One region of the Gordonia metallireducens genome, then DNA from elsewhere that is predicted to be linked to it. Evidence: predicted binding sites of a transcription regulator. Region 1 holds the regulator's gene; each other region holds the start of a gene.
What was found. Region 1 encodes LexA, which represses DNA repair genes until DNA is damaged. Its sites were predicted from a motif close to CGAACANNTGTTCG; they were not measured.
Positions count from the first base shown of each region.

Region 1 (7,788 bases):
CAGCGCGCCGCGGAGGCCGAACGGTTCACCGCCGCCGCGGCTGCGGTCGCCGCGCGTCTGCGTGAGCGTGCATCCCAGAACACCGGTGTCGCCGCCGAGGTCCTCACCGCCACCGCCGGACTCGCGGAGGATCGCGGGTGGATCGGTGCCGCCTCGGGACTCATCGCCAAGGGGGCCTCGGCCCCGTCGGCAGCGGTCGCCGCCACCGAACAGTTCGCCGCCGTGTTCACCAAGCTCGGTGGACTCATGGCCGAGCGCGTCACCGATCTCAACGACGTCCGCGACCGCATCCTCGCCGAGCTGTTGGGCCTGCCCGAGCCCGGAGTGCCCACGCCGGATGTGCCGTCGGTCCTGCTCGCCGACGACCTGGCGCCCGCCGACACCGCGGGGCTCGATCCCGCCACCACCATCGCGCTCGTCACCCGCCTCGGCGGGCCCACCAGCCACACCGCGATCATCGCCCGGCAGCTCGGCATCCCGTGCATCGTCGCGGTCCCCGGCCTGGACGAGATCGATTCGGGCACGGTGATACTCGTGGACGGGACAACCGGTGAGGTCGTCGTGGAACCCGATGACGCCGCAGCGCGCGCCCGCGTCGACGAGCACACCCGTCAGGCGGCTCTGGTCGCGGGCTGGTCGGGTCCGGGACGCACCGCCGACGGTGTCGAGGTGGCGATCCTGGCCAACGTCGCCGACGGGTCGTCGGCCCGCGCGGCCACCGACCATGCGGTGGAGGGTGTCGGACTGTTCCGCACCGAACTGGCCTTCCTCGAACGCGCCGACGAACCGACGGTGGAGGAGCAGGCGGACATCTACCGCGAGGTCCTCGACGCATTCGGCGGCCGCAAGGTCGTCATCCGCACCCTCGACGCCGGCTCGGACAAGCCGCTGCGCTTCGTGAACCAGCCCGAGGAGGCCAATCCGGCTCTCGGTGTTCGCGGCGACCGGATCGCCCTGGCGCACCCCGAGATCCGCGCCCACCAACTCGACGCCATCGCGCGCGCCGCCGAGGGCTCCGAGACGAGCCCCTGGGTCATGGCGCCGATGATCGCCTCACCGGCCGAGGCGGCGGCCTTCGCCGCGCAGGTGCGCGAACGGGGACTGACCGCCGGGGTCATGATCGAGGTCCCCGCCGCCGCGATCCTCGCGCCGGCGATCCTGTCCGAGGTCGATTTCGTCTCGATCGGCACCAATGACCTCACGCAGTACACGATGGCCGCCGACCGGATGTCGGCCGACCTCGCATCCCTGACCGATCCGTGGCAGCCGGCCGTCCTGCACCTCATCGCGACGGTCGCGCGGGCCGGACGGGATCAGGGGAAACCGGTGGGCGTGTGCGGCGAGGCGGCGGCGGACCCGATCCTCGCCTGTGTGCTCGTCGGACTCGGGGTGACCTCGTTGTCGAGTGCTCCGGTGGCGGCCGCTGCGGTCGGTGCCCGGCTCGCCGGCGTCACGCGAGCAACCTGCGAAAACGCAGCGGCAGCCGCGCTCGCCACCACCGATCCGGCTGCGGCTCGCGCGGCTGCCGCCGCGGTCCTCGAGAGCTGAGGGGTCAGATTCGCCGCATCACGGTGACGACCTTGCCGAGGATGACGGCCTCGTCGCCCGGGATCGGGTCGAACAGCTCGTTGTGCGGCATCAGCCAGACGTGACCCTTCTGGCGTTTGAAGGTCTTGACCGTGGCCTCGCCGTCGATCATCGCGGCGACGATGTCACCGTTGTCGGCCACGTTCTGCTGGCGGACGACCACCCAGTCGCCGTCGCAGATCGCAGCGTCGATCATCGACTCGCCGACGACCTTCAGCAGGAACAGCGAACCCTCGCCGACGAGCTCGCGGGGGAGCGGGAACACGTCCTCGACGGCTTCTTCTGCGAGTATCGGACCACCTGCGGCGATCCGGCCGAGCACCGGCACGAAGGTGGGCTCGGGCAGCGCGCCACCGGTCGGTGACGTGGGCGTCGGCGGCTCGCTCGGCGCGATGTTGACCGCCCGCGGACGATTGGCGTCGCGTTTGAGCAGGCCCTTGCGTTCGAGTGTCCGCAGCTGATGGGCGACGGAGGAGGTCGAGGTGAGACCCACCTCGTCACCGATCTCACGGATGCTCGGCGGGTAACCGCGTTCGCGCACGGATTTGCGGATCACCTCGAGTACTCCGCGCTGCCGCGGCGTCAGCGAGGCCTCGGCCGCCGCTATGTCTGCCGGGGTGACGGGCTCGTCGGCGCCCCGCGCTCCGGTGCGCTTACCGCCGTCATCGCTCATGATCGGGCTTCCTCTCGATTTCCGAACGTGCTGGTAGATCGCTTGTCTGCCGACGACCCTAGCCCAGAATGCCGACCGCATCAAACATTTGTTCGACGTGTCGCGAGACAATTGTCGGAGTGCCGTGCTACAAATTCGAACATCAGTTCATCGAACAGGTGATCGACACTCGAACAGTTCGAACGCCGACGACGCAGTCGGACGCACGGACAGAGTTCGACCGGAAACACGGAGGGCACCATGCGCACCGCCACTCTCATCGACCCCGTCCGCTCCACCGATCCGGTCCGCGGTGACATCCTGGAACGTCCGCGCCCGATGCGCCGCGGCGACGGCCGCCGTCCCGCCGACGGCCGCCCGGTGCCCGAGTCGGTGGTTCGGGTCCGTCGGGTCGCCTCCACCCAGTGCGCCTCGCCGGTCGGCCTGCGCGGTCGTGGACCCGTCGTCCCGGCCCAGCATCCCGCGCAGCCCGCCCCCTCGGCGGTCATCCGCCGGCGCCGGCGCACGGCGACGGCAATCCTGGCCGGCGTCGGACTCGCCCTGGCGGTGTGGGTCATCGCGGTCGTCGGGCAGAACTACGCCGCAACGGTCACGCCTTCCTCGGTCGGCACCGAGGTCGTCCACGTGCGCTCGGGCGACTCGCTGAGCACCATCGCATCACGCGTCGCCCCGGAGATGCCCCGCGAGGCGGTCGTCGACGAGATCATCCAGCTGAACGACCTCCCGTCCAGCGGCCTTCGCGTCGGCCAGCCCCTCCTCGCCCCCCGGTATCACTGAGCGCGGGCGGTATCCTCGATGTCACAGGGACCGGCCGACTACCGGCCTGGCATGCGGCCCGGCTGCATCAGAGTGTCCCGTGACCTGCGTGAGGATACGATGCGCTGCCCCTTCTGCAAGAACGACGACACCAAGGTCATCGACTCGCGTGTCGCTGATGAGGGGCAGGCCATCCGGCGTCGCCGCTCCTGCGTGGAGTGTGGGCGACGCTTCTCGACCGTGGAGAGCGCAGTGCTCGCGGTGGTCAAACGCAACGGGGTCACCGAACCGTTCAGTCGCGAGAAGGTGATGCGGGGCGTCCGGCGCGCATGCCAGGGACGCCACGTCGCCGAGGACGCGCTGGCACAGCTCGCCCAGCAGGTCGAGGACACGGTACGTGCCAGCGGATCGGCCGAGATCCCCAGCAACGAGGTCGGACTCGCGATTCTCAAGCCGCTGCGCGACCTCGACGAGGTTGCCTACCTGCGCTTCGCGTCGGTGTATCGCTCGTTCGACTCCGTCGAGGACTTCCAGCGCGAGATCGACGACCTGCGTTCGGCGTCGTCCGATTCCGGAAAGGCCTCAGCCGAGTCGGTCAAGAGTTCGTAGGACCCGCTTCTCCGACACCGGGTACGCGGTACCGAGTCGCTCGGCGAACAATCCCACCCGCAGCTCCTCGACGAGCCACTGCGCCTCGTCGTTGACGACCGCCTTCCGGTGCTCGGGCACCTGCGTCAGTCGCTGGGCCCACCGCTCGGTCACCCGGTCGACGACGGCCACTCCGGCCTGGTCCCGGGCCGCGGAGGCCGGCAGTGCCGTCAACCGGGCTTCGGCCGCCGCGAGATAGCGCGGCACGTTCTCCAGATGTCGTCGCGCGGTGGCGGCGATGAAGCCGTCGAAGACGAGATTGTCGAGCTGTTCGGCGACGTCGTCGGCTGCGAGTGAACCGGCATGACGGTCGATCGCGGCGCGTACCGGCGCCACCCACCCGAGGGATTCGACAGCGAGAGAGAAATACTCCGGCGCCGATTCGGAGATCCGCGGCCGCAGTTTCTCCGTGAGCGCGCGGAACGCCTCGGGTGAGCGCACCGCGGACAGCGTGCCGGCGTCGAGGCCCGCGACGACATCGCGGATGGCGCGGCGTGTGCAGTCGGCCAGCAGCGCATCGAGATCCGGGTAGGGACTCTGACTCAACGCGAGTCGGCCCGCCGCCCCGAGTGAACCGGCGACCCGTCGGTGCAGCGGCGGGATCGCGAGGTCGAGCAGTGCGACGATCCCTCTCTCCGCCAACCGATCACGGGTCTGCTCCGAGGCTGCGTCGATCACGACCACCCCGCGGGTTCGCCCGGCATCGTCGGTGATCGCGTCGATTGTCGGGTAGCGGGTGAGGCGCTGTCCGGCGATGTCGACGGTCCGCTGGGCGGCGAGCGTGCCGATGCCCTCGTCGGTCCAGGTGCGGTACAGGGTGCGCTTCACCGTCTTCGTCGCGGCGGGGGTGCCCGCACGCTGGAGTTCGGCGATGGAATCGGCACGCGCGGTGATCTTTCCGGCGTCGTCGACCACCGCGAAGTGCATCCTGAGGTGGGCCGGAACCCGGTCGACGTCGAAATCGGCTGCGGTGACCGTCATCTGCGTGATCGTGGTGAGCTCGCGTGCGAGCCCGACCGTGAGCGGTTCGCTCCGGGGTGTGAGGCGCGCCAGGGCCAGCTCGGCGAAACGCTGTGCCGGGGACATCGACTTGCGCAGCTGCTTGGGCAGCGACTTCACCAGTGCGGTGGCCAGTTCCGTCCGCATGCCGGGCACCGACCAGTCGAAACCCGCCGAGCGCACATGGGGGAGCAGAGCGCGCGGGATGATCACGGTGACACCGTCATCGGGTGCGCCGGGTTCGAACCGGTAGCGGAGTTCGAATCGTGTGTCGCCCTGTTGCCAGGCACCCGGGTAGTCGGTGGGCGCGGCCTCGGTGCTCGCCGCGACGTCCTCGGGCTTCAGATCGAGCAGAGCCGCGTCAGAACGTCGGGCCTTCTTCCACCACGTGTCGAAGTGCCGTGCGGAGGTGACCTCGGGGCCGACGCGCTTGTCGTAGAACTCGAAGAGCTGATCCTCGGTGATCACCAACCCGCGCGTGCGCATGCGGTTCTCGACGTCGGAGGCCGCTTCGAGCAGGGCGCGGTTGCGTTCGAAGAACGGGTGCTGGGTACGCCAGTCGCCCTCGACGAGGGCATGGCGGATGAACAGTTCGCGGGAGACGACCGGGTCGATGGGGCCGTAGTCGACGCGACGTTGCGCGACGAGTGTGACGCCGTACAGCGTGACCCGTTCGTAGGCCATCGCGGCACCGCGCTTCGACGACCAGTGCGGCTCGCTGTACGTGCGTTTGACCAGATCGCCGGCCAGCTTCTCCGCCCACAACGGATCGATGCCGGCGACCGTGTGCGCGAACAGGCGAGAGGTTTCGAGGACCTCGGCGGCCATGATGAACGACGGCGGCTTCTTGGCGAGCGGGGACGCCGGGAAGATCATCAGGGTCGTGTTGCGGGCCCCGGTGAACTCGCGGCCCTCGGTGTTGCGCGCGGCGATGTTGGACAGCAGACCCGAGAGGATGGCGCGGTGGACCGCGTCGGCGTCGACCTCGGGGAGGTCGGAACCGGCCGGACTCACCGGCCAGTCGAGGTCCTTGACGATCTCGGTGAGCTGGCGATGCAGGTCGCGCCATTCCCGGATGCGCAGGAAGTGCAGGAACTCCCGTTCGCACATCCGCCGGAACTTGCTGCTGGACAACTCCTTCCGCTGCTCCTCGAGGTAGCGCCACAGCTCGACGTAGGCCAGGAAGTCCGACTGCGGCACGACGAAGCGACGGTGGGAGGCGTCGGCGGCCTCGCGATGCTCGGCCGGACGTTCGCGGGGATCGGGCAGCGACATCGCGGAGGCGATGACCAACAGGTGGTCGAGACAGCCGAGTTCGCGGCCGGCGATGAGCATCCGGGCGATCCGCGGATCGACGGGGATACGGGACATCGAGCGGCCGACGGGGGTGAGGCGCGGCGGACCGCCCTCACGGCTCACCGTGATCGCACCGAGCTCGGCCAGCACGCCCATGCCGTCGCGGATGGCGCGGTCGTCAGGCGGCTGCACGAACGGGAAGTCCGCGATCTCACCGAGTTTCAGCGAGGTCATCTGGAGGATGACGGCGGCGAGGTTGGTGCGCAGGATCTCCGGATCGGTGAACGCGGGCCGGGCGTCGAAGTCGTTCTCGCTGTAGAGCCGAATACACACGCCGGGGGCGACGCGACCGCATCGGCCGGCGCGCTGGCGGGCGCTGGCCTGCGAAACGGGTTCGATGGGAAGCCGGTTGACCTTGGTGCGGGTCGAGTACCGGCTGATGCGGGCCGTGCCGGTGTCGATGACGTAGCGGATCCCGGGCACCGTGACCGAGGTCTCGGCGACGTTGGTGGCCAACACGATCCGGCGACCGTTGGACGGGGCGAAGACCTTCTGCTGGTCGGCGATCGACAGCCGCGCGAACAGCGGGACGATCTCCGCGCCGCCGTTCCGGCCGGATCCGGTCCGACGCTTCAAGGCATCCGCGGTCTCGCGGATGTCGCGCTCGGTGGGGAGGAACACCAGGATGTCGCCGCGGCCACCGGCCCACAGTTCGTCGATCGCGGCGTCGATGCCCTGGATCTGGTCGAGGTCGGCGTGCTCGCCGCCACCGGTGTCGTCACCGCTGTCCGGGCGTTCCTGCAGACTCAGCGGCCGGTAACGGATCTCGACGGGGTAGGTACGACCCGACACCTCAATCACCGGGACCGATGTCTCCGGAGTGCTGAAATGCCGTGCGAAACGGGCGGGTTCGATCGTCGCCGAGGTGATGATCACCTTCAGGTCCGGTCGCTGCGGCAGCAGCCGTCGCAGATAGCCGAGGATGAAATCGATGTTGAGGCTGCGCTCGTGGGCCTCGTCGATGATGAGGGTGTCGTAGCGCCGCAGCATCGGGTCGGTGGCGATCTCGCGGAGCAGGATGCCGTCGGTCATCACGCGGATCAGGGTGTCGGCGCCCGAGCGGTCGGTGAACCGGACCGAATAGCCGACCGCGTCACCGAGTTCGGTGTCGGTCTCGTCGGCGATGCGCTTGGCCACCGAGCTCGCGGCGATACGTCGCGGCTGGGTGTGGCCGATCGTGCCGCGGATACCGCGGCCGAGTTCGAGGCAGATCTTCGGCAGCTGCGTGGTCTTGCCGGACCCGGTCTCGCCGGCGACCACCACGACCTGGTGGTCCCGGATCGCGTCGGCGATCTCCTCGCGGGCAGCCGAGACGGGGAGTTCGTCGGGGAAGCGCAGCACCGGCACGGTGGCCCGTCGACGGTCGAGGCGGCCCCGGGCCTTCTCGACGTCGGCGACGAGTTGTCCCCATTTACGCGGGTCGGGGGTGCGGCCCAGTTTGTCGACCCGGCGGCGTAGACGGTGCGCGTCGAGGATCGCGACCTCGTCGAGCGAACGCTGCAGTTCGGAACGGGAGATGCCGGGCTGAGGATCTCGCGGGGCTGGATCTGGGGACTCGACCGACATGATGACTCCAGGATATGGGTCGATGCGGGGAGCGCTCACCTCGCCCGGCATCATGGTGGGCATGTCTGAAACTTCTGGTGCTCTGTGGCACGGCTTCGCCGACATGGGTGCGGTGACCGCGAGTGGACCCTTCGTCGTGACCAAGGGCGAGGGGACCCGTATCTGGGACCGCGACGGCAAGGAATACATCGACGCGACCGCCG
Region 1 is NZ_JAJQJP010000057.1:193,781-201,568, reverse strand. It holds gene LQD00_RS22285 (putative PEP-binding protein) at 1-1,548, shown strand, start outside; gene lexA (transcriptional repressor LexA) at 1,553-2,260, opposite strand; gene LQD00_RS22275 (LysM peptidoglycan-binding domain-containing protein) at 2,501-3,037, shown strand; gene nrdR (transcriptional regulator NrdR) at 3,137-3,625, shown strand; gene hrpA (ATP-dependent RNA helicase HrpA) at 3,599-7,585, opposite strand; gene LQD00_RS22260 (aminotransferase family protein) at 7,608-7,788, shown strand, end outside.

Region 2 (7,788 bases), on a different contig from region 1:
CCGACGCCGCGAAGTTCATCACCGGAGCCGGACTCCCGGTGGACGGCGGGATGGGCATGTAGTCCGTTTCCGGCCAACCATCCACTCCCCCAGAAAGGTCTCGCCCATGCCCGCCAAGCCCGCCATCGTCTACGGCGCCTCCGGATACACCGGCCGCCTCATCTGTGAGTACCTGCGCGAATACAACGTCCCGTTCCTCGCCGCCGGGCGTAGCAAGACCAAACTCGACGACGCGATGGCCGCGCACGTGCCGGGTATCGAGACCGCCGATTTCGAGATCGCCGAGGTGGAGCACACCGTGGAGGCTCTCACCGAGCTGTTCCGGGGCGCCTCGGTGGTCTGCAACACCGTCGGACCGTTCTCGACCTACGGCCATGTGGTCGTGCAGGCTTGTCTTGCCGCCGGCGTCCACTACCTGGACACAACCGGCGAGCAGGACTGGCTCATCAGTCTGGACGAGAAGTACGGCGCGGACTTCGCCGCGGCCGGCCTGCTTCTGTGTCCCGGGTTGGCCCAGATGTACACGACCGGCGAGATTGCCGCTCAGATCTGCTTGGAGACACCGGGTCTGGACACCCTCGACATCGCGGTGTTCTGGGGTGGAAGCCCGACGATCGCGTCGACGCAGACCATCCTCGTCAACGCGGCGATGGCGAAGGCGTACTACCTCGAACAGAACAACTACGTCGAATGGGATCCGGAAGCGGGCCTCTACACCCTCGCGATCCCGGGGCAACACGAACTCGCACTTGCCCTTCCGTGGGGCGGAACGTCGCACCCGGTGTGGTTCAGACGCGATCCGCGCGTGGCCAATGTCCGCGCACTCGGCGGCGTCTTCAACAAGCCGTTGATGGAGGGCGTCCCGCAGATCGTCGCGGGCGCCCTGGAAGCCACCAAGGACATGGCGCCCGACGAACGCCTGGTCGCACTGCAGGAGGTCGCGGCATCGGTCATGAGCGAGATGCCGCCCCGCGAGTACACGCGCATCAACCGGTCGGTGGATTCGGTGCACGCGACCGGTCCGCTCGGGCGGGCGCACACGGTCATCTACGGCAACTGCAACTACAAGCAGACGGGACTCCTGCAGGCGTATGCGGCGTATTCGCTGATCCAGAAGGCTCCGCTGGCCACCGGATTGGCTTCCGGATGCCAGGCCTTCGGTCACCGCGAACTGTTCGGCGTACTCAAGGCTTTCGGCTTCGTGCAGGATCCGATCACCACCATCAACGCGTAGGCACGCGGGGTCGGCATGCAGATCGCAGACTTCCTCGACAAGGGCGCGTCGCTCGACCCGTCGGCGCCCTGCTTCACCACCGACGGGGTGTCGTTGACATACGCGGAGGTGGTCGATCTGTCGCGGCTGGTCGCGTCCGCCCTGGCACGACGCGGCGTCGGCCCCGGCGACAAGGTCGCCGTCCTGTCCGCGAACGATCCGACGGCGTTCGGTTCGGTGTTCGGCATCAGCCGTGCGGGTGCGGTCTGGTGTCCGATCAACCCGCGCAACGAGGCGGCCGAGAACCGCACGCTGCTCGACAGATTCGACTGCGTGGCCCTGCTTTATCAGAAGTCGTTCGAGCCGCTCGTGGAGTCCATCCGCGACACGCTGCCTCGAATCCACACGTGGGTGTGCTTCGACGACGACGCTCCGGCGTCGGACACGTTGTCGTGGACGGAATTCATCGACACCGCAGGCGAACCCGTTTCCGGGGGCGGTGTCCCGGTGGCCGCGGTCGACGACCTGGCGATGATCGCGGGCACCGGAGGCACCACCGGCACTCCGAAAGGCGTGATGCTCACCGGGGTCAACCTGGAGACGATGACGTCGCTGACGTTGATGAGCTATCCGTTCGACGGTCGTCCCGTCTATCTGGCGTTGGCTCCCCTCACCCACGCGGCCGGCGTCCTGTGTTTCCCGATCCTGTGCCTGGGCGGCGAGATCGTCATCATGCGAAAGCCCGATGTCGAGGATTTCTTGTCACTTCTGGAGCGACACCGGGTGACACACACCTTCCTGCCACCCACCCTGCTGTACATGGTGCTCGCCTCCCCGTCGCTCGAGCACACGGACTGCTCTGCGCTGCAATGTTTCTGGTACGGCGCCGCGCCGATGTCACCGGCACGGCTGGAGGAGGCCCTGACCCGCATCGGACCGGTGATGGCGCAACTCTTCGGGCAGACCGAGGCACCGATGATGGTGTCCACGATGTCCCCGGCCGATCACTTCCGCCAGGACGGTTCGGTTGCGACCGAACGACTCTCGTCGGCGGGACGACCGACACCCCTGGTCACCCTCGCCATCATGGACACCAACGGCAACCACCTGCCCCGCGGCGAACGAGGCGAGATCGTCATCCGGTCGTCGCTGGTCACGCCTGGCTACTACCAGAACGCGGAGGCCACAGCCGAGGCGTCGAAGTTCGGCTGGCACCACACCGGCGACATCGGCTACCTCGACGACGACGGCTTCCTGTTCATCGTCGACCGCGCCAAGGACATGATCATCACCGGCGGCTTCAACGTGTATTCGGTAGAGGTCGAACAGGCGCTGCTGGCGCACCCCGACATCCAGGACTGCGCGGTCATCGGCCGCCCGGACGAGAAGTGGGGAGAGCGGGTCGAGGCAGTCGTCCAAGCTCGCGCCGGGCAGGCCGTCGACCCTCAGGAAGTGATCGCCTTCGTCAAGGCCCGCATCGGCAGCGTCAAGACACCCAAGGTGGTGCACGTCTGGCCGGATCTCCCGCGGTCGAAGGTCGGGAAGGTGCTCAAACCCGAGGTGAAGTCGCAGTTGTCGGAAGGCGCCTGACCACCGGCCGGACCGAGAGCTGCTCGACAGCCCTAGACCGGCTCACGGATAACGCCGAAGTGCCGCACGGACCCGGACAGTCCGGGTAGCTCCTTCAACGGCGTCCACGACCAGAGGCCGTCCCGGCTGTCGGAGTAGAAGTACCGCCGGTCCCGGTAGGCGTCGAGGTAGAGACGCCAGTTCCCATTCGGCAGTTTCACCACGGCCGAGCCCTCGACCAGGCGGCCCCACGGCCCCGGCCGGACGAATCGGTACGGCCCCAGCAGCGACCCGGATACCGCATGCTCGATGACCTTCTTGGTCTCGTTCTTGGTGAAGGCGTGGTAGGTCCCGCCCACCTTGACGATCGTGGTGTCGATGCGGTCGGCACGGAGACCGAGAATCGGCACGGGCGGACTCCACAGCCGGAGCCCCGGCTCGAGCGCGGTCATCAGGTACGGCACGAACCCGCCACCGGTCGACATCGACAGGATCACGTGCACCCGACCGCCCTCGACGAACCATTCCGGGGCCCAGGCCTTGGTGGTGAACGGCGACAACGACGGCCCGTCACTGGAACCGGCCGATCCGAAGCTCAGTGAACCGGCCGACGAGCCCGAACCGTCGCCGGTGCCGGGCAGGAAAGCGCAGCACAGCGGCACCGGGTAGTTGTGCATGAAGTTCCAGTTGACGCGGTCGCGACTCCGCGCAAAGCCGATCGTCGTCGAACCGGTGGTGTAGGTGACGTAGTACCAGCCGTCGGCGCTGCGGTAGATGCTCGGATCACGCACCAGGCCGGACGGTGGTCGATACGCCCCGAATCGGAGGGCTTTGAACCGGGTCGCGTCCGAGGACTGGTACACGTCCATATGGCGGGCGCTGGTGTTGGAGAACCCGACCATCGTGTAACGCCAGCTCGCCGCGTCGGCAGTACCCGGAGTCGCGACCAGTAACGCCGACAACGCGAGAACCGCGACAGCGAGGGTGCCTATCCTGGTCCGGGTAGCGAGGATTCGCCGGGGCAACAACATTGGAGCAGTATCCGCGAAAGACACTGCTGCACGCATGCAAATGCCCGATAACCGACGCCGATGCTCTTTTCCCACCGGGCACCCATCGTCGAAAGCGGCCCATTACACGACGCCACCGACAATCCTCGGCCTCCACAGCGGTGCCGAAAACTTCTGCGTGGCAGCAGTATTGGGTGTACATTCGAACGTATATTCGTACAGCGAGATCCGGGGGGGGTGACCGTCATGACCAATATCGAATCGAGCGGCGATGTCGACGAGACCTCCCCTGCCCGGATGCCCGCACTACTCGACGAACTCGACACGATCGTGGACAAGCTGCAGAATGCAGGTTTCACCGGACTGTCCGATGCCGAGGTCGACGATGCCGGTGTTCATATCGAACGAGCCGTCGCCCGACTCACCTACACCGGCAACCAACAGATCGTGGAAGCCGACCAACGCGACCTGCCGCGTAAGTTCGGCTACCGCAGCGTGATCGACTACATGAAGTTCCGACTGCGCATGGCCTACCCGGGTAAGCGGCTCAAACAAACCCGGGCCACCGCGACCTACCCCGACTTCACCACCGGCCAAGCTCTCGAACCCACACATCCGGCCCTGGCCGAGGCGTTCGCCGACGGTCGCGTCGGAACCGCCCACGTGCACGCCGTTCTCGACGTCCTCGACCAGATCCCCCACGCCGTCGACCACGACATCAAAGTCGCCGCCGAACGACAAATGGCCGAAATCGCCATCGACCACACCCCCGCCGACATCACCGCCCTCGGTGCACGCCTGCTGGCTCACCTCGATCCCGACGGCACACTCGCCGACGACACCGACCGCACACGCCGACGGAATCTGTCGGTTCACCGCCAACGTGTCGACGGCACCGCCAGAATGACCGCCAACCTCACCCCCGAACTCCTTGCCCGGGTCACGATGCTGCTCGCCGTCTGGGCCAAACCCGGCATGAACAACCCCGACGACCCCGACTCCCCACACGGATCGATCGAAGACGCCGACCCCGACGCGGTGGCTGCTGCGGCCGAACGCGACGACCGCACCCCCGCCCAGCTCAACCACGACGCCGTCAACGCACTCCTCAAAGCCGTCTTCGACGACGGCCTCCTGGGTAAGAGTCACCGCGGGTTGCCGACCCAGCTGATCATCAAAGCCGACCTCACCGACCTCCAACGCGAAGCCGGGCTCGCCACCACCGCCACCGGCACCCTGATCCCCATCCCCGAGCTCATCAACATGGCCGCCAATGCTCAGCCTTGGTTGGCGGTGTTCAAAGACGCCACCGCCGTCCCGCTCTACTTCGGCCGCGGCAAACGCCTCGCCACCCGCGAACAACGCCTCGCCTCCTTCGCCCGACCCGACGGCGAGAACTGCTCCACCCCCGGCTGCGGCCTTGCCGCCGCACACGTCGAGATGCATCACGCCCAACTCGATTGGGCAGCAGGTGGACTCACCGACATCACCGACCTCGCACCCGCTTGCCCAAAACACAACCGCATGGTCAGTAACCAACCCGGCGACTACACCACCCGCATGGTGCGCGAAGGACCCGACGAAGGCCGCTGCGCATGGCGACTCAACGCCGAACCCGGCGCACCACCCAACCCCGAACGCATCAACCGGCGACCCGACATACCCCGCCGATTCACCGAACACCTCCAACAAGTGCGCACCGAAATTCACGGACCAGAAGAGTCCGGCGATACCCCACGCCTCCACCTGCGTGAAGTCATCGACCTCCGTGACGCCACACCCGTCGAACTCGTAGTCGCCTCAGCACTTCTCGACCACGCGTACGGGCACTCAGGATAGGAGCGTCGCCGGCCCTTCGAGGCTCGCTGCGCTCGCACCTCAGGGAGCGAGGACGGCCCGTCGCTATCACTCCCTGCACCTCAGGTAGCGAGGACGGCCCGTCGCTATCACTCCCTGCACCTCAGGTAGCGAGGACGGCCCGTCGCTATCACTCCTTGCACCTCAGCGGGCGAGAGGGCTACGCGCGCAACCACTCTTAGGATCGTATGACGTTGTGCCCGGAATCCGGGCACAACGTCATACGAATCTGCAGTCGACCTCAGGACTGAGCAACCGCCTTCAACACCGGCGGAGTCCACGTGCCGTCGAGGATCTCGGGGCGGGGGCGATAGAAGCGGATGAGGTAGTTCCAGCCCTCCGGAGTCACGATCGCGTTCGGCGGGACGTCGCCCGAGGTGTCCGGGATGAACCGGACGGTGATCGAACCATCGTCGTTGCGAACGCCGGTGACGCTGTTGACCGTGTACAGATTCTCCTCGTTGGGCTCGAAGAACCCGGCCGCGTTGTAGACCGACACCGACCAGAAGGCATCGACCGGGACGTCGGCGAAGACCAGTTCGTAATGTCCTGGGCCGGTGGCCGGGTCGACGCCGACATAGGTCGCCTCCGAGGTAGGGAGACCACCCCAACCCGCGGCGCACCCGATCAGGTGTCGGACCGGGTCGACGTCATCGCGGGCGCCGAAGGTTCGGTCGAACGAGTCGAGTCCCTTGGCCAACTCCAACAGCGCGTTGCGGGTCGCGTCGAGGCTCGCGGTGTCGTAGTCGGGAGAAACGAACGGTTCCGACGACGCCGAGGCGATCGTCGTCCGATCCTGCAACTCACCGACCGCGGCGACGTCGGCAGCATTCGTCGGATCGACCAGAATCCGCACCGCGACGAGGACATACCTCGATCCGTACTGTTCCTGCGTCAGCGTGTGCTCACCCACGGCGTGCAGAACGCCGCCGACGTAGTGGTCCTCGTTCACGACCATCGCGGACACATATCGTTCGCCTGCGTCGGGCAGTGTGAGGGCGGCCGGTTCGGCGAGGTCGACGACGGCGAAGCTGTAGAGGGTGTCGCGGTTGAGCCGGATCACCGTCTGCTCGTCGATCGAGGCGGGTTCCCGGTTGTGGCGGAACTTCCCCACCCCGCCGGCGGCCAGTTGGATGTCGGCAAACATCCGGTGCGTCTCCGCCCGAACGAAATTGTCCACGTTGACATGGCCCGACATGCTCTGTCTCCCTCGATCAGTTGGGCGCTCGATACTCGACGCCCCGATATGGATTCGAAGCCTAGCTGCCGATCTCGACGGCCTCGGCTGCCGACACGGCGGCACGTCGCGCACCCGTGACGAACAGCACCAGACCGACGACGATCCACGTGGCCAGTGTCAGTCCCGCGGTGAGACCGCCTGCACCGCCGAAGTAGGCGGCCGAACGGACCAGGGTTCCGGCAGCACCCGGGGGCAGGATCTGTCCGACGGTGCCCAGCCCGGACGGCAGCCACGCGGCCGAGCCGGCGATACCGGCCAGCGGATTGCCGAGGAACATCATGACCATCGCACCGATGGTGAAACCCTTGGCGCCGAACGCGTTCTGCAGGCCCGCCAGCGGGATGGCCAGGGCGGCGACACCGAGCGCGATGGAACCGGCGACCGCCCAGAACTCCGTCGACCACAGTCCCGTGTCGATGCTGCCGAACCCGAAGGTGAGCATGGACGCGACGATGACGCCACCGACGACCGAGAAGGTGATCAGACCGGTCAGGTACCAGCCGTTGCCACGCGGGAAGATCTTCCGGAACGCGACGACCGGCACGATGCCGCCGAAGACGAGCGGGAACGCGAGACCACCGATGCCGATGCCGGTCGGGTCGGCCTCGGGCAGCGGGACCACGTCTTCGACCGTCACCTTCTCCCCTGTCGCCTGCCCGACCGCCTGCGCGGTACCGGTGAGGCTCCCACTGATCGACGCCGAGCCTGCGCCGGCAACCAGGGTGTGGACACCCGCCTCGTCGATCACGAAGCCGCCGACCACCTCACGGTGTTCGATCGCGTCCCGCAGCGCGGCCTCCGAGTCGTAGCGCTGGGGCTCGTACGCATCGGGAGCAGCCGTGGCCAGGCTCCGCTCGAACGAACCGACCGCAGCCGGCGAACCGACCACGCCGACCCGC
Region 2 is NZ_JAJQJP010000028.1:3,009-10,796, reverse strand. It holds gene LQD00_RS10890 (SDR family NAD(P)-dependent oxidoreductase) at 1-62, shown strand, start outside; gene LQD00_RS10885 (DUF5938 domain-containing protein) at 107-1,234, shown strand; gene LQD00_RS10880 (AMP-binding protein) at 1,250-2,803, shown strand; gene LQD00_RS10875 (glycoside hydrolase family 43 protein) at 2,836-3,813, opposite strand; gene LQD00_RS10870 (HNH endonuclease signature motif containing protein) at 4,039-5,631, shown strand; gene LQD00_RS10865 (DUF1214 domain-containing protein) at 5,891-6,847, opposite strand; gene LQD00_RS10860 (ABC transporter permease) at 6,909-7,788, opposite strand, start outside.
Region 2: a site for LexA is predicted at 3,996-4,009, ahead of LQD00_RS10870 (HNH endonuclease signature motif containing protein). Genes of this name have one in related genera too.

Region 3 (7,788 bases), on a different contig from region 1:
TGATGTGCACGGTGCCGCCGTCGCGAACCACTGTGCGGTGCGCCGAGTATGAGATCGAGGACGGCGGCGGGGCGGTCGTGCGACGTCGGCCGAGGAGCGGCGGCCGTGGATCGAATCGGGCGAGCAGATGGTCGCGGACCTCGAGCGGCACCAGTTCGTTCGGGATGATCAACGTGGTGCCCATCCCTGCGATAGTCGTTGTCGCGGTACGTGTTCGGTGCTTGACCCACCGGACGCCCGATGCCGGCAGGGTCGACCGCGCGCCGACCCATCCGAACGAGATCTCGTGCGGTCCGAACTCGGCGGACACCTGTGTCCCCTCGGGGATCTTGAGTGCCCATTCGCGAGGTCCCGTCTGGTAGAGCAGCACCCAGGTGAGCACCGCCAGCATGACGAGGCCACCGACCACTCCGAGTAGCACGTAGGCGAGGACGACGGTAGCCGGCTCGTCGATCTCGCCGACGACCAGCGAGACTCCCGGAACGATGCACAGCGCCGGGATCAGCACGACCCACACGAGCCGTTGGTTCAGGTAATGCGTGCGGCCGATCCGGTCGGTCATCGCGCGGTCGGCGACGGCTTCCGTCCGGATCGTCGAACCGTCCCGGGAGAAGCTGCCGTATGAGGATGTTCCGCTCGGCATCTCACGATTGTGGACGGCGGGGTGAGCACATGACACAGCCGGGCTGCCGTGTCGCATTCTCTGCGAGACGACAGCCCGGCCGCGGGTCGATCACACCGTCGGAACGGCGACCGGTTGTTCCACCTCATCGGACTCATCGGACTGCGGCGTCGTCGACTCCGCCCGTCGGCCGTCCCACCACGATCCGACGATCATCGCGATGATCGCGCACACCACCGTGGGAACGATGCCGTGGAGCTCGATGACGCCCTGCTTGCGCAGGACCTCGAACACGATCAGCACGATGACGCCGACAACCATCGACGCCACGGCGCCGGTCTTCGACGCCCCCGGCCAGAGCAGGCCGATGAACAGCGGGACGAACAGTCCGGCGGCGAGCAGCGAAACGGCGTAGGACGCAAATGTGAGGATCAGCGGTAGCGGACTGAACGACATGTAGGTGGCCGTCGCCACCGCGAGTGCGCCGATCACGCCGGTCGAGATCCGGGCGAGCTTCAGTGCTTTCGCGTCGTCGTCGATCTTCCGCAGGGTGCACAGGATGTCGCGTCCGAAGTACACGCCCATCACGTGGAGCAGCGAGTCGGTCGTCGACATCACCGCGGAGATCAGACCGGTGAGCGCCAGTGCGGCAATCAGTGTGCCGCCGTGCGTCAGCAGGAATGACGGCAGTGCCGAGTCGCCGGTCATGGTCGGGTCGATGATGGCGATACCGATGCCGATGACCAGGATGGGCGCGTTCACCAGCCAGAAGGAGATGGCCGAACCCCAGCCGAGCACGAGTCGAGTGGTTCGGACGTCCGGGCAGGACAGGATGCGCTGCAGGTAATTCGGCATGCAGGCGACTCCGAGTCCCCACGAGAGGCCCCAGCCGAAGGCGAGCATCGCGCTCGGCACCGGGCCGCCGAGGAACTGCGACAGGCCGGGCCCGTCGCTCCAGCTCAGTCCGTCGCTGCCGACCTTGGTGATGACCAGGACGAGGGCGAGCAGGACTGCCGCCACGAGCACCACCAGCTGGAAGGCGTCGGTACGGGCGACGGCCTGCATACCGCCGGTGAGGGTGTAGAGCACGAAGATGGTGCCGACCACCAGGATCACGGCCCAGACCTTGAAACCGATCGTCGTGGAGAGCAGGATGCCGACCGCGAAGAGCTGGGCGATCAGGTACACGAAATAGGCGATGACGATGGTGCCGGCCGAGGTGACGCGAACCGTCTTGTCCCCGTACCGCTTTCCCAGCAACTCGGGAACACTCTCCGACGTGCGACCGGCCCGGTGGACCCGACTGGACAGGAGCACGAGGAACAACAATCCGCAGCCGAGGCCGACGAACGTGTACGGGACCAACGCGAGTCCCATGCCATTCGCCGAGCCGACCAGACCGATCACGGTCAGGGCGGAGACGTAAGTGGCGGTGAAAGTCATCGTGCCCAGGACCGGACCCATGTTCCGGCCGGCGACGCTGTAGTCCGACGACGTGCTGATCTTCTTGTTGCTACGTATTCCGACGACGAGGATCAGGACGAAGTAGACCGCGATCAGAATGGTGAAGACTGTCTGCAAACTCACTGGTCGGCGCCTTTCGACTTGACCCGGTCACGCCAGTTGAGGATGAGCGCTGCCGCCAGGGGCGCACCGCCGCCGAGCACCATGACGGCGATCGAGGCGGCAACGGCAGGAACGGACACTGAATCCATCCGGTGGCCTTCTTCCTAGATATTGAGATGATTGTGTACACCGAGGGCTGGTTGTACGACGGTCTCCTGCGCTCGACGTTGAGCGGGGTGAACGCTAAGTCCCTGATGGAGAACCTGATTACGAGTTCGTGAGGGTATCTTCGTCATGTAACGGCCGTGTGACACGCAACACTCTCACGTCGAACACGCTAGCCGGTTGTATACATCTCCGCAACGGGTAGAGATCGATTCGCAGGGTTGTCCAGGGCCTACCAGGGGGAATCGTCGCCGGCGGACCGGCTTTGGCCCGCAGGATCTGCCGAGCCGGACGGGGAAGTGTCGAGTCTGCATGCAGGATGACGTCGGACACCGAAGGGGACCTGAAATGTCATGCGCGCCAGATTGGTTGCTCGCGATATGCGCGGCGCCGTCCGAAGGCGCACCGGTACGTGTGGAGCCGATGACGGGAATCGAACCCGCGTATTCAGCTTGGGAAGCTGATGTTCTGCCATTGAACTACATCGGCGTGCGAGCGCTGGGCTCGCGACCGAAAGCCTAGCAAACCGGGGTCGGGTCTTCGCGAGCGGCGCGAAAATTCTTCGCAGAACGGGTTGCGCACCTGCGGGGACGCACGTAGACTCGAACATAGTTTCGAGTTAGCCATGATGACGGGGGTTTGATCATGGCTTTCGGCGAGCCATCTGCACCACAACCACTTCTTCTCGACCAGTACGAGCGTCTGCACGCGCTGCTGGACGAGATCAGCGAGACGGCGTCCACCGCCTGTTCCGATACTGACCTGCTCAAGGTCGCGATCGAGCATGAGCGCGCCGAGCGTCGCATGCTGTCACTCTTCGCTGACCACATGGTCGCCATCGACGAGCGCTCCGCTTACCGCAAGGCGGGCTGTCAGACGGTCACCAACTTCGTCACAAGCGTGCTCAACCGCAGGGGCGAGGCCAACCGACTCCTCAACCGTGTGTGGGCGATCGGCAGGTTCCCCGACATGCAAGGTGAAGTTCTTGAGCCGAGGTTTCCGGAAACCGCGAAAGGCGTTGCCGACGGCGGTATCTCGGGCAGAAATGTCGATGTCATCGTCGAGGTGATGCGTAAGATCCCGGCCGGCGTCGACACTGCAGACCGCGAAGCCGCGGAGGCGACGCTCGCCCATTACGCCCGCGAGTACGACCCGGCCTCGCTCCGCGAACTCGGCGCACGCATCCTCGCCCACCTCGACCCGGACGGCACTCTCACCGACGACCGAGACCGTGCACGCATGAGGGGCATGCGGCTCGGGCCGCAGGACGCACAATTGATGTCCAAACTGACGGCGACGCTCGACCCCAAGACGCGGGCCATGCTCGACGTCGTGCTGGCGGTGTGGGCAGCGCCCGGCATGAACAACCCCGACGATCCGTCGTCACCCATCGGAGATCCGGCAGAGGCCGACCCCAAAGCCCTCGCGGCGGCGGCCGAGCGTGACGACCGCTCGACCGAGAAACGCAACCACGACGCGTTCAGCGCACTGCTGCGCTGCGTCCTCGACGGCGGCGCCCTCGGCGGTTCTCACCACGGACTGCCACCGCACGTCATCGTCACTATCACCGAGTCGGCGCTCCGAGAGCGTGCCGGAGCTCCCGCGCGCACCGCAACAGGCGCACTGCTCCCGATCAAAGACGCCGTCGAGCTCGCCGCCGAGGCGCAGCAGCACCTGGAGGTCTTTCGAGACCACACCGCCGAGGTCCTCTACCTCGGGCGCTCGAAGCGTCTGGCATCCCGACCGCAGCGGATCGCCGCAGTGGGCCGCGACGGCGGCTGCACGTGCCCACGCTGCACCCGTTCGTCCTTCGACTGCGAACTCCACCACGTCATCGAGTGGGCCGCCGAGAACGGCCCCACCGACATCGACAACCTGACCACCACATGCGGCGCGCACAACCGGGCGGTCGGCACACGCGAGGACCAGTGGGCGACCACGATCGTCGCGGACGGGGTCGACGCAGGTCGCGTCATCTGGCATCCACCGCGATCACACCCGGATCAGACGCCACGGGTGAACCGCGCCCACCGCACCGACGAGGTACTCAGCCGGATGCGGGCCGACGCTCACCGGCGCCGGTTCGGCACGCGGGTCGAGGCAGACAAGGCGGGGCCGACGGATACCGCCGCAGATCCACCCTGACCATTCGATAACCTCGACACGTGCTGCTTTCCGACCGCGACATCCGCTCCGAGATCGCTGACGGGCGCCTCGCCATCGATCCATTCGACCCTGCGCTCGTCCAGCCCTCCAGCGTCGACGTCCGGCTCGACAGTCTGTTCCGCGTGTTCAACAACACCCGGTACACCCACATCGACCCGGCCCAACGCCAAGACGAACTCACCACCCTCGTCGAACCGACAGCGGGTGAGCCGTTCGTGTTGCACCCGGGTGAGTTCGTGCTGGGTTCCACCCTCGAGGTGTGCACCCTGCCCCACGACCTCGCCGGACGCCTCGAAGGGAAGTCGTCACTCGGTCGCCTCGGCCTCCTGACCCACTCGACCGCCGGCTTCATCGACCCCGGCTTCTCCGGCCACATCACCCTGGAACTCTCCAACGTGGCCAACCTCCCGATCACGCTGTGGCCAGGCATGAAGATCGGGCAGCTCTGCCTCATCCGCCTCAGCAGCCCGGCCGAGCACCCCTACGGCAGCGAAAAGGTCGGGTCGAAATACCAGGGACAACGCGGCCCCACCCCGTCCAAGGCATACCTGAACTTCATCAAGAACGACTGACTGCGCGACAGGTTCCGATACGGCTCGTCGCAGGTTCCTCGCCTACTCAACCGGCGGCGGTCGACTGACGTTCACCCACCCGATCACCACCCGCCACGCCATGGTTGGTTGGCGGCAGGCCCACCTGGGTAATCGTTGCAACCATGAAGCTCACGGTGATCGGTTGCGGCTATCTCGGCGCGACGCACGCGGCCTGCATGGCCGAACTCGGACACGACGTCGTCGGAATCGACATCGACCCACAGAAGGTCGAACGCCTGCAGGCCGGTGACGTCCCGTTCTTCGAACCCGGGCTCGCCGACATCCTCCGCCGCAACCTCGACGCCGGCCGGTTGCGCTTCACCACCGACCACTCGGTAGCCGCCGACCACGCCTCGGTCCACTTCATCGGCGTCGGCACCCCGCAGGAGGTACGCGGTCATCGCGCCGACCTGTCACACGTCCACGCGGCAGTCGATTCACTTGTTCCCACGCTCCGGGGAAGACACGTTCTGATCGGCAAGTCCACCGTCCCCGTCGGCACGTGTGAGGAACTGTCGCAACGGATCTCGAACCTCTCGGCGCCGGGAGCCGAGATCGAGCTGTCATGGAGTCCGGAGTTCCTCCGCGAAGGCTTCGCCGTCGAGGACACCCTGTCGCCCGACCGTATGGTCCTCGGTGTCGGGCGACTCGTCGACGACCCGCAGGTCCCGCAGGCGGAATCCCTGGCCGGTCAGGTGGTCCGGGACATCTACCGCGAGGTCCTGGAAACCGGAATCCCGTTCATCGAGACCGACTGGGCCACTGCCGAACTCGTCAAGGTATCGGCCAATGCATTTCTCGCCACGAAGATCTCGTTCATCAACGCGATGAGCGAACTGTGTGAGATCGCCGGCGCCGACGTCGGCACGCTCGCCGACGCGATGGGGCACGACGCCCGGATCGGGCGACGATTCCTCAACGCAGGTTTGGGCTTTGGCGGAGGCTGCCTGCCCAAAGACATCCGTGCACTGACCGCCCGCGCCGATGAGATGGGTGCGCCTCGCGCAGTCGGGTTCCTGCGCGAGGTCGACGCCATCAACATGCGTCGACGCAGCGCCGCCGCGGAATTGGTTGCCGAAGCGCTCGGGGGAGAAGTCCTGGGCTGCAATGTCGCCGTACTCGGAACCGCATTCAAACCGGAAAGCGACGACGTGCGGGATTCGCCCGCTCTCGCCGTCGCCGGCCGTCTCGCGCTCGACGGCGCATCGGTCACCGTGTTCGACCCTCAGGCCATGGAGAACTCGCGCCGGGTACAGCCGATGTTGAGCTACGCCACCTCGGCACGCGCCGCGTGCGATCGAGCGGATGTTGTCGTCGTCACAACCGAATGGGCGGAGTTCGTGCACATGTCGCCGGACGAGCTCGCATCGGTGGTGCGGCACAAGCGCATCGTCGACGCCAGACGCTGCCTCGACTCGCAGGCCTGGCGGTCGGCGGGGTGGGACTACCGCGCGCTCGGCGGTCCCGTGCCCGCGCGAAAAACCGGGACAACCAGTTCGTTCACGCAGGTGAACGGCTCGCCGACGAAAGCGGTTCCCTCCGTACACGTGTTAGGTTGAACCCCGCGATGTGATCAGGGGACACCTTCTCGCCGTGGGGGCGTGCTGGGCGAGGTGCACAAGTGCAGGAATTATCAGATGACCGACACGGTGTTCGATTCGGCTGTGGGACCGGCCTCTGCGGCAGCAGAGAGCCCGGTCGAGTCCGCAGTGCTCGACGACGTGCGGTCCAAACTCCGTCTGCGCGGGCTTGACGGCGACGCTCGAGTGGTCCTCCTGGGGCTCGACGGGAACGGATGCGTGTCGGTCGGACGCTTCGACACCTCCCGCGGCACCGTCGCCGACACCTATGCCGACGCCGCGCTCTCACTCGGAGCGCTCGACCGTGCCATCGCCGACCACCTGACCCGAATCGGACGGGTCGAATCACCCACATCGCCCGAGTGGCAGGACGAACTCTTCGATCTCATCTCGCGCGGACGTGAACGACTGCAGGATTCCGATGGCACGTTTCTGATGGGACGCCAACACATTCGGTTGTTCCGGATGGCGCGGCGAGATGTCGAGGAGGCCGGTGGTGCGCTCATCGCACGCGGGGAGGATCTGGCTCGTGCGGCGGTGGCCGGCGCGCAGGCCCATGCAGTCGTCATCACCGACGGCCTCGGCGTGTGGCCCGGCCTCCGCGACGGGATCGCGAAAGCCGTACCGGTACCGGTCGTCGACGCCGCTCCCGGTCCGATGACGGCTCCGGTGCCAACCGGACCGCTCGACGGACCCCGGAACGAGTCCGAGCCAGAAGTGCGTGCCTCCGCTCCCGGCGACACGGCCGCCACCGACAGCCCTCCGACGCCCGTCGGAGAACCTGCGGCCGACGCACCGGCGGAGGCACCCGTCGAAGCCGCCACCGCGCAGCCCGACGACCTGGAACCCGGCGTCAGCGACACAGATGCCGGTGCCGATCTCGCCGAACCCGATGAGCGTCTCCCTGACGCCACCGATGACACGAAGCATGCCGACGCGGAGGACGGCGGCAGCGCTGATCCCGCAGAGGCCACCGCGACGGCCGACAGTCCGGACCCGGCCCAGCCGACACCCGGAGACGACGATCGAGTCGCGGTCGAGCCCCCGGCATCCACGGACGCAGAGGCAGCCGAGACCACGGACCGCCGCGGAGCCG
Region 3 is NZ_JAJQJP010000034.1:52,238-60,025, forward strand. It holds gene LQD00_RS13765 (hypothetical protein) at 1-643, opposite strand, end outside; gene LQD00_RS13770 (sodium:solute symporter family protein) at 734-2,209, opposite strand; gene LQD00_RS22755 (hypothetical protein) at 2,206-2,337, opposite strand; tRNA gene LQD00_RS13775 (tRNA-Gly) at 2,769-2,842, opposite strand; gene LQD00_RS13780 (HNH endonuclease signature motif containing protein) at 2,999-4,498, shown strand; gene dcd (dCTP deaminase) at 4,519-5,091, shown strand; gene LQD00_RS13790 (UDP-glucose dehydrogenase family protein) at 5,235-6,671, shown strand; gene LQD00_RS13795 (hypothetical protein) at 6,750-7,788, shown strand, end outside.
Region 3: a site for LexA is predicted at 2,957-2,970, ahead of LQD00_RS13780 (HNH endonuclease signature motif containing protein). Genes of this name have one in related genera too.